Regions from separate parts of the Plantibacter sp. CFBP 8798 genome, predicted to be linked through region 2. Evidence: riboswitches for the same ligand, from Rfam matches in the RefSeq annotation. Region 2 holds a riboswitch; the other holds the start of a gene.

Region 1 (4,642 bases), on a different contig from region 2:
CGGGACCGGAGGAAGTCGCTGGTCCCGCCACCACGTCGGACGGTGCTGCGCCAGCCGGTGATCGTCGCGAAGCCGCCAACGATGAAGAACAGCGGCATGATCTGGCCGAACCAGGTACCCGTGTCGAACCACGACTGCTGCTCGAGCGCTCGGGAGATGCCGATCGTGCCGTCCGGCTCGACGGCCACCGCGACCATCAGGAGGTGGACGATGACGACCGTCACGACGCACGCGACGCGCACGAGGTCGAGGGCGAGGTCCCGCCCGGAGAGGTCTGGGACCGCCGGGGCCGACCCGGTCCGCGTTCGCGTGCTCATCGCCGGACAGCCTAGCGTCGCCGGGCCCTCCCGCCTCGGCCCTTGTGGAGAGCGTGTCGGAGGCGACTGAGACAATGGAGGCATGAGTCGGCAGGATGGAGCGTCGCGTCGCGTCTCGGCGCACGATGCCGACGACAGCGGTACCCCCATCCTCCACGTCGACATGGACGCGTTCTTTGTCTCGGTCGAGCTCTTGGAACGGCCCGAGCTGCGCGGTCTGCCGATCATCGTGGGGAACAAGGAGGGGCGGTCGGTCGTCACCTCCGCCAGTTACGAGGCTCGCCGGTACGGCGTGCGAGCGGCGATGCCGGTGTCCCAGGCGATGCGCCTCTGTCCGAGCGCCGTCGTGTTGCCACCCCACCACGGCAGGTACCGCGAGTACTCCGACCGGGTGATGGAGGTCTTCGAGTCGGTCACGCCGCTCGTCGAGCCGCTGAGCATCGACGAGGCCTTCCTCGACGTGTCCGGCGCGGTCCGGTTGCTCGGGAGCCCACGGACGATCGCCGCGCTCGTGAAGCAACGGGTCCTCGACGCGACCGGTCTGCCGTGCTCGGTCGGCTTGGCATCGACGAAGTACGTCGCGAAGCTCGCCTCCGGCCTGTCGAAGCCCGACGGCCTGCTGGTCGTGCCCGCCGACGAGACCCTGGCGTTCCTCCACCCGTTGCCGGTCGGCGCGCTGTGGGGTGTCGGTGGTCGGACGGAGGAGCAGCTGACGAACCGGGGCATCCGGACCATCGGTCAGCTCGCCTCCACCCCGCTGTCGATGCTCCAGCGCGCGGTCGGTGAGGCCTCCGGTCGCCGACTCCTCGAGCTCGCGAACGGGATCGATCCGCGCGGCATCGAGCTGGCACGACGCGAGAAGAGCGTCAGCCACGAGGTGACCTTCCCGACGGACGTCTCCGACCCGACCATCCTCAAGCGCGAGCTGCTGAACCTCGCCGGTCTCGTCGCGATCCGGCTCCGGAAGGGCGGCTACGCCGGCCGGACGATCAGCATCCGTGTCCGCTATGCGGACTTCAGCGTCATCACCCGGTCGCGCACCATCGGCGAGGCCACGAACGTCGGGCGTCGGGTCTACGACGAGGCGGCGTCGCTGTTCGACGACCTCGATCGCGGCGGACGCCTCGTGCGCCTCGTCGGGGTGAAGGTGGACCAGCTCGTCCCCGCCGATGAGGCCGGTGCCGGGCTCTGGGACCCGGACGAGGAGTGGCGTGAAGCCGAGCAGACGATCGACCGGGTCGCGAGCCGGTTCGGCGATCTCGCGATCGCTCCCGCCTCCCTCCTCGGCAAGCCGAGGCGTCGCGGACTCGGCAGTCGCGGAGACTCGCAGGGTGCTGGGAGCACGGATCAACCCCTTGGACCGGTGGATACCGAGCGGTAGCCTCGCGGTATGACGAATCTCGTGGAGAAGCTGGCAGAACAGGCGAAGGGGCTCGGCGTGTCCGCAGCCTACGGGGAGCAGCAGGACGTCGACGGCACGAAGCTCGTGCCCGTCGCGCTGACGTACTACGGCTTCGGCGGCGGCTCCGAGGGCGACGGCGACGACGCCCCGAGCGGCGGTGGCGGTGGCGGCGTCTCGATCCCGGTCGGTGCCTACATCAAGACCGACGAGGGTCTCCGTTTCGACCCGAACCTCATCTCGCTCATCGCCGTCGCGATCCCGTTCATCTGGGTGAGCGGCAAGGCACTGGCCGGCCTCATCAAGGCCCTCAAGAAGTAGCCCTCCCCGTCGAACCCCTGTCGTGCGACTGCGTACGGCAGGGGTTAGACTCGTGCCACCACGGGAGTCCGGTGAACCGGGCTGAGAGGAAGGTATTCGCCTTCGACCGTCGAACCTGATCTGGATCATGCCAGCGCAGGGAGACCATTTCTCGCTATCCCGTGCTCTTTTCCGTCTACAGGAAGGGCACGTATCGTGTCAGCATCGACCAAGATCTCACCCTCTGAACGCGCTGCGTCGCGGACCTTGCGCTGGAGGGTCGTCGACATCGTCGTGGTCGCCGTGCTCGGCGTCGCGACCGGCCTCATCTTCTGGGCGTGGAACACGCTCGGATCACTCTGGTACGCGGGTGCCAGCGCCGTCACGCCCGGTTTCGGCGGGATCGCCGTCGGGATCTGGCTCCTCGGCGGGGTGCTCGGCGGACTCATCATCCGGAAGCCCGGCGCAGCACTCCTCGTCGAGACCATCGGTGCGATCGTCTCCGCCCTCATCGGCAACGCATGGGGCGTCACGACGGTGTACTCCGGCCTCGCTCAGGGCCTCGGTGCTGAGCTGGTGTTCGCGGCGCTCGCGTACAAGCGCTTCGGCCTCGTTCCGGCGATCCTCGCCGGCGCCGGCGCCGGGGCCGGCGCGTGGCTCCTCGAGCTCGTGATGTCGGGCAACCTCGAGAAGGGTGTCGAGTTCAACGCGATCTACCTCGGTTCGCTGCTCGTCTCGGGCGCGATCCTCGCCGGTGTCGTCGGCTGGGCACTCGTCAGGGCACTCGCGTCGACCGGAGCGCTCAGTCGGTTCGCGTCGGGGCGGGACGCTCGGCGCGAGGTCTGATCGTGCCGGGAGCGGCTGGGACCGGTCCGGCGCGCGTCGTCGCGCGGGACTGGGGGTGGCGTCATGCCGGTCGGAAGGCCTGGGCGGTGCGCGACCTCGACCTCGTGATCGAACCGGGCGAGCGGGTCCTCCTCCTGGGGGCGTCCGGTGCCGGCAAGTCGACGCTGATCCACGCACTGGCCGGCGTCCTCGGCGGTGCGGACGAGGGGGAGTCCCACGGCTCGCTCCTCGTGGACGGCGTTCCGCCTGAACGAGCGAGGGGTCGCATCGGGCTCGTGCTGCAGGATCCCGATTCGCAGGTGATCCTGTCCAAGGTCGGCGACGACGTCGCCTTCGGCTGCGAGAACCTCGGCGTCGAGCGCGAGGAGATCTGGCGCCGCGTCGACGCCTCGCTGGAGGCCGTCGGACTGGACCTGCCGCTGGACCACTCGACCTCGGCGCTGTCCGGGGGTCAGAAACAGCGGCTGGCCCTCGCCGGCGTACTCGCCATGCACCCCTCGCTCCTCCTGCTCGACGAACCGACCGCGAACCTCGACCCGGCCGGGGTGGCCGAGGTGCGGGACGCCGTCGCTCGGCTGGTCGATGACGGTTCGTCCACCCTGGTCGTCATCGAACACCGCGTCGACGTCTGGCGCGAGCTGATGACCAGGGTCGTCGTGCTCGACGCCGACGGCGGTGTCCTCGCCGACGGGCCACCCGACCTCGTCCTCGACGACGTCGGGCAGCGCCTGGCCGATGCGGGTGTCTGGGTGCCGGGCATCCCGCTGGGGTTGGCCCCTCGTCCGGTGTCCGGCCCATCAGCGGCGGTCATCACGACCGACGACCTGGCGATCGGTCGAACGCGGAAGCAGCCGGTGCAGGAGCACCTGGGGCTCGCGGTGCCCGAGGGCGCGGCGACCGTCATCGTCGGCCCCAACGGCGCGGGGAAGTCCACGCTCGCGCTCACGCTGGCGGGACTGCTGCCGGAGATCACGGGGACGGTGACCGCCGCTCCGCAGCTCGCCGGCAGGCTGGGATCCCGGCCGATCCGCTGGAAGTCCACCGAGTTGCTCACACGCATCGGGACGGTCTTTCAGGATCCCGAGCACCAGTTCGTCTCATCGACCGTGCGGAACGAGCTCGGTGTCGGCCTGCAGGCCCTCCGCTGGTCCCGGACCGCCATCGACGAGCGGGTCTCCGAGATCCTCGAGGCGCTCGGTCTCGGTCGTCTTGCCGAGGCGAACCCGTTCAGCCTCTCGGGCGGTCAGAAGCGCCGGTTGTCGGTGGCCACCGTCCTCGCCGCCCGGCCGGCGGTCATGGTCCTCGACGAACCGACGTTCGGGCAGGATCGACGCACGTGGTTGTCACTCGTCCGCCTGCTGCAGCACGAGCTCGAGCGCGGCGCGACGATCCTCTCCGTCACGCATGACGCGGGGGTCGTCGAACATCTGGGCGACCATCGCATCCTCCTCGAACCGCTGGAACTCGGGAGGCGGGCCGCATGACGAGCCTCACGGCAGCGGACCGCTCGACGGTGTTGCACCATCGACCGCCACTCGACCGCGTGAATCCGGTGACGAAGGTGCTGGCCGTTCTCATCCTGTCCGTCCCGTTGCTGTTGACGATCGACTGGGTGAGTGCGAGCACGGCGGTGCTGCTCGAAGTGATGCTGTTCCCGCTCTCCGGCCTGCGGTTCACCGCGCTGCTGAAGCGGGCACTGCCGGTGCTCGTCTTCGCGCCCATCGGCGGGATCAGCATGCTGTTGTACGCGAAGCCGGGAGGGACTGAGTACCTGTCGTTC
Region 2 (4,642 bases):
ATGTCCTCCCACCAGCCCGTGAGGATGCCGGCGCCGTCCTGCCGACCCGAGGTCATCCCGGCCGACGCCCACAGCTCGGCGAAGTGGTTGATCGGGCCGTTGCCCGAGCCGACCTCGAGCGAATCCCCGTGCCGGAGGCTCGACGTGAGCCACGCCTTCGCCTCGCCGAGGGCCTCGGTCCAGGATCCCGAACGGGCGACGAGGGTGGCCATCGCGCTCGACAGGGAGCACCCGGTTCCGTGGGTGTTCCGCGTGTCGACTCGAAGACCGTCGAACTCGACGAGTGATCGGTCGTCGCCCAGACCACCGGTGGCGTCGACGAGCGCATCCGGGCACGCGGTCGTCCCCGTCAGGTGCCCGCCCTTCACGAGCACGATCACGCCCGCCTGCGCCGAGACCCGTTCCGCCTGGGCGAGTGCGTCGGCCCAGCTCGTCGCCACCGGCTCGTCCGCGAGGACGGCGAGCTCCGGCAGGTTCGGGGTCAGGAGGTCGACGTGTGGCAGGAGCGCGCGCATGGCCGCTTCGGCGTCGCGGTGGAGGAGGCGGTCCCCGCTCGTCGCGACCATCACCGGGTCGAGGACGACGGGTCCGGTCACGGTCTCCTGCAGCCAGGTCGACACGGTGTCGATGATCGCGACGTCGCCCAGCATCCCGATCTTGACCGCGTCGATCACCACGTCGTCCGCGACCGCGTCCAACTGCTCGCGGAGGAACCCGACGGGCGGGGTGTGCACGGATCGGACGCCCCGGGTGTTCTGCGCGACGAGCGCGGTGACGACCGCCATGCCGTATCCGCCGTTCGCGGCGATGCTCTTGAGGTCGGCCTGGATCCCGGCACCGCCGGTCGGGTCGGTCCCGGCGATGCTGAGCACCCGCGGTGTGTCCCGGACCGCGACAGGTCGTCGACCGCGCACCCGGTCCGAGCTCGACGACTCCGGCGTCGTCGTCTGCTCCGCGGCACTCATGCCGAGACCTCGGTCCAGGCGCTGCGGAACGCCCGGGCGGCGGCCGCCGGATCGTCGGCGGCGCAGATGGCGGAGACGACGGCGAGACCAGCGGCACCGGCAGCGTGGAGCTCGACCGTGTCCTCCAGTGACACCCCACCGATCGCGACGCACGGGAGCGGGGTCGCGGCGGCGATCGCGGCGAACCCCTCCATGCCCAGCGGCTCCGGGTGGTCCGGCTTGGTCGTCGTCGGGCGGATGACGCCGACACCGAGGTAGTCGACGGCCCCGGGAGGCAGCGCTGCGACCGCGTCGAGGTGCGCCGGGGTGTTCGCCGTCAGCCCCACGACGGCGGCCTGCCCCACGATGCGGCGCACGGCGTCGACCGGGAGATCGCTCTGACCCACGTGGACGCCGTGGACGACGGCACCGGCGGAACGGGCGGCGAGGAACACGTCCACCCGGTCGTCGACGAGGAGCAGCGCCCGCCCGGCGACGACCTCCGCCGCACGCACGGTCAGGTCGAACAGCTCTCGCGCCGATGCGGTCTTCTCCCGCAGCTGAACTGCGGTCACCCCGCCGTCGACAGCTCGGCGTACGACGTCGAGGACACCGCGATCCCCGCTGGCCGGAGCATCCGTGACGAGGTAGGTGGCGATACCGCGGCGCACGAGCTCGGCGTGCGAACGGGCCGCGAGGACCAGGTCCGCGGTGGTCGAGGCGCTCACGCGATCACCGCCAGGCTGCGGACGGTGTCGGCATCGAGGAGGTGGAGGCGGTCGAGGAAGGCGGGAGCGAAGGAGCCGGGTCCACGGCTCTCCGCGGCCGCCAGCTGCGCGGCGACCGTGTACGCGGTGGTCGCCGCGAGCGTCGTCAGCAGCCGGTCCTCGTCGAGTGACGCGAAGGCGGCGAGTACGGCACCGAGGGCACAGCCACCGCCCGTCACGAGGGTGAGCCAGGCATGTCCGTTCGAGCAGCGGACGATGCGCTCACCGTCGGTGATGACGTCTGTCGGCCCGGAGATCGCGACGACGGCACCCGAGGAGCGGGCGATCGCGGTGGCCGCCTCGATCGCGCTGTCGACCGAGTCGGTGCTGTCGACGCCGCGACCGCCGGCGCCCAGTCCGGCGAGCGCGATGATCTCGCTGGCGTTGCCGCGCACGATCGTCGGCCGGAGGGCGAGGAGTTCGGTGGCGAGCGCCGTGCGCACCGGCAGGAAGCCGACGGCGACGGGGTCGAGCACCCATGGAGTGCCGGCCTCGTTCGCGGCGGTGGCGGCCTCGACCATGGCCTCGCGCTGCTCAGCCTGCGGCGTCCCGAGGTTGAGGAGCACGCCGGAGGCGATGCGGGCGAACGGTCCGGCCTCGGTGGGGAGGTCGGTCATCGCCGGGGCGGCGCCGATGGCGAGCAGGACGTTCGCGGTGAAGTTCGTCACCACGGCGTTCGTGATCGATTGGACGAGCGGCGTGCGCTCGCGCAGGCGGTCGAGGAGGTCCCCGGACGCGCTCGCGAACTCGCCGACGGACGAGTCGTCGGTGGACGGGTGGGCAGACTGCTGCGGTGTGCGAATGCTCATTCGCGACATCCCTTCGCTCGGACTAACGAGATCAGGTTCGACGGGTGTGTTCTCAGCCGATCGTCGTGGGATCGGCACCCCGTGTCACTCGCGACCACCCTAGCGGGTCGGCCCGGCTTCCGGTCCAGCGGGCGGGCGAGGATGATGGAGGGATGGACTTCTTCGAGCTGGTTACCATCGTCTTCGAGGTCGCCGGTGTCGGGGCGATGGTCGTGGGCTTCGTGATCGCCGTCAGCCTCTCGGCCCGCCTGTGGTGGAGCACGCGCGACGGCGCACGGGCCTTCCGGATGCTGCGGGAGACGATCGGTTCGGTCATCCTGCTCGGGCTGGAGATCCTCGTGGCCGCCGACCTCGTGAAGACGGTCACGTCGACGCCCTCGCTGACCGACGCACTCGTCCTCGCGATCATCGTCGTCATCCGCACCCTGCTGAGCTTCTCGCTACAGATCGAGATCGAGGGCACCCTCCCCTGGAAGCGCCTGGCGACGACCGGCCCGCAGCTGTTCGACCGTGCCGTCAAGCGCGGCGGCGAACGCACCCGACGTCGCGCCGAGGAGCAGGACGCCTCGGCCCAGGACCTCGAGCCGTCCGACGCGGCACCGGCGCCGACCGTCACGACGCAGGCCGTCCCCGACGATGAGGACGGCTTCCCCGAGCTCCGCAGTCGCAGCTAGTGCTGTGCGGCTAGCGTGCCGCGGAGGTCGCCCAGGTGTCGCGGATGAGGTCGGGCAGCAGGCGCATGTCGTCGAAGACGTGGGTGCCGTCGCCGACGAGCCGCTCGGCGGGCGTCATGCCACCGGCGTAGGCGTACACCGTCATGCCGGCCGCGCGGGCAGCCAGGACGCCGACGACGCTGTCCTCGATGACCGCGCATCGCTCGGGGGCCGTGTCGAAGTCGGCGGCGGCGTGCAGGAAGAGGTCGGGTGCGGGCTTGCCGACGGCGACGTCGGTCGCGCTGAAGATGCGCCCGTCGAAGCGGTCGTGGATGCCCACCTGCCCGAGGTTGCGGACGACGTCGTGCAGCATCCCGTTCGAGGCGACGCACAGCGGCACCCCGGTCGCAGCGATACCGTCGAGCGCGTCGACGACCCCGTCGACCGCCTCGAGCTCACGTTCGCAGATGCCGCGGAACATATCACTCCAGCGCTGGATCCAGTCGGCCTCGAGCGGCTTCCCGAGCCGCTGCTCGACGAGCGTCGCGTAGGTCTCGAGCGAGGCGCCGACGAAGAGCTCCCGCACCTCGGCCTCGGTGTAGTCGCCGCCGACCTCGTTGAGCAGCTGGAGGTTCACCCGGACGGAGATGCGTTCCGTGTCGACGAGCGTCCCGTCGCAGTCGAAGATGACGAGGTCCGGATAGTCGACTGGCATGCTCCGAGCCTAAACGACACCGCCTGCGCCGTGGCCGTGTGCCCTCCGGCGGCGACCTCCGACGACGGTCGGCGTCATGGTCAGCGGGCCGCGCGGACGCCCTGTCGCTGCCAGGTGACGACCATGCGTCGCGCATACTGGGTCGCCGCGACGAAGTGGCCGAGGAGTCCGAGGAGGATCGCGACGAAGCCGACCCCGCCGAAGACCCGGTAGAGCGCCGACGCAGGATCCCCGCCGCCGAGCGCGAGGCCGATGAGCAGCGCGAAGAAGCCGACGAAGAGGAACACCGTCCGGATCTTGCCGGCGATGCTCACCGGCACCTCCGGCGTCCCGCGGAACGCGACGACGGCGACGAACGCGAGCAGGAGGTCGGGGACGATCATGACCACGAACACCTGCCACGGGATGATCTGCGCGATGGCGAACGATGCGGCGACCACGACCACGGTCAGGCGGTCGGCGACCCCGTCGAGCCAGGTGCCGAGCGCTGAGACCGTGCCCATGCGGCGCGCGATCTGTCCGTCGGCGACGTCGCTCAGGAACACCACCGCACCGACGACGAGCGCAGCCCAGTAGGAGCCGGTGATCACGAGGGCGGCGAACACCGGGAGCAGGACGATACGTCCCGCCGTGATCGCGTTCGGCAGGTTCTTCCAGTCGTCGTCGGAGAACAGCTGCGTCCGGAGGCGCGCGAGCGGCGTCTTCTCGTGCAGGGTCACCGGGATCATCGCCTCGTCGCCGGGGATCGCGGCAC

What was found. A riboswitch is a leader RNA that binds a small molecule or an ion and turns the genes downstream of it on or off. The one in region 2 is predicted to bind thiamine pyrophosphate.
Region 1: another riboswitch for thiamine pyrophosphate. It lies ahead of IFU30_RS10175 (ECF transporter S component); the one in region 2 lies ahead of thiM (hydroxyethylthiazole kinase).

Annotation. Positions count from the first base shown of each region.
Region 1 is NZ_JACYTS010000002.1:669,511-674,152, reverse strand. It holds gene IFU30_RS10190 (acyltransferase family protein) at 1-317, opposite strand, end outside; gene dinB (DNA polymerase IV) at 400-1,698, shown strand; gene IFU30_RS10180 (hypothetical protein) at 1,708-2,037, shown strand; TPP riboswitch at 2,088-2,196, shown strand; gene IFU30_RS10175 (ECF transporter S component) at 2,233-2,862, shown strand; gene IFU30_RS10170 (ABC transporter ATP-binding protein) at 2,949-4,346, shown strand; gene IFU30_RS10165 (energy-coupling factor transporter transmembrane component T family protein) at 4,343-4,642, shown strand, end outside.
Region 2 is NZ_JACYTS010000003.1:710,139-714,780, forward strand. It holds gene IFU30_RS15895 (bifunctional hydroxymethylpyrimidine kinase/phosphomethylpyrimidine kinase) at 1-965, opposite strand, end outside; gene thiE (thiamine phosphate synthase) at 962-1,672, opposite strand; gene thiM (hydroxyethylthiazole kinase) at 1,669-2,520, opposite strand; TPP riboswitch at 2,512-2,612, opposite strand; gene IFU30_RS15910 (DUF1622 domain-containing protein) at 2,673-3,194, shown strand; gene IFU30_RS15915 (HAD family hydrolase) at 3,205-3,888, opposite strand; gene IFU30_RS15920 (CDP-alcohol phosphatidyltransferase family protein) at 3,969-4,642, opposite strand, start outside.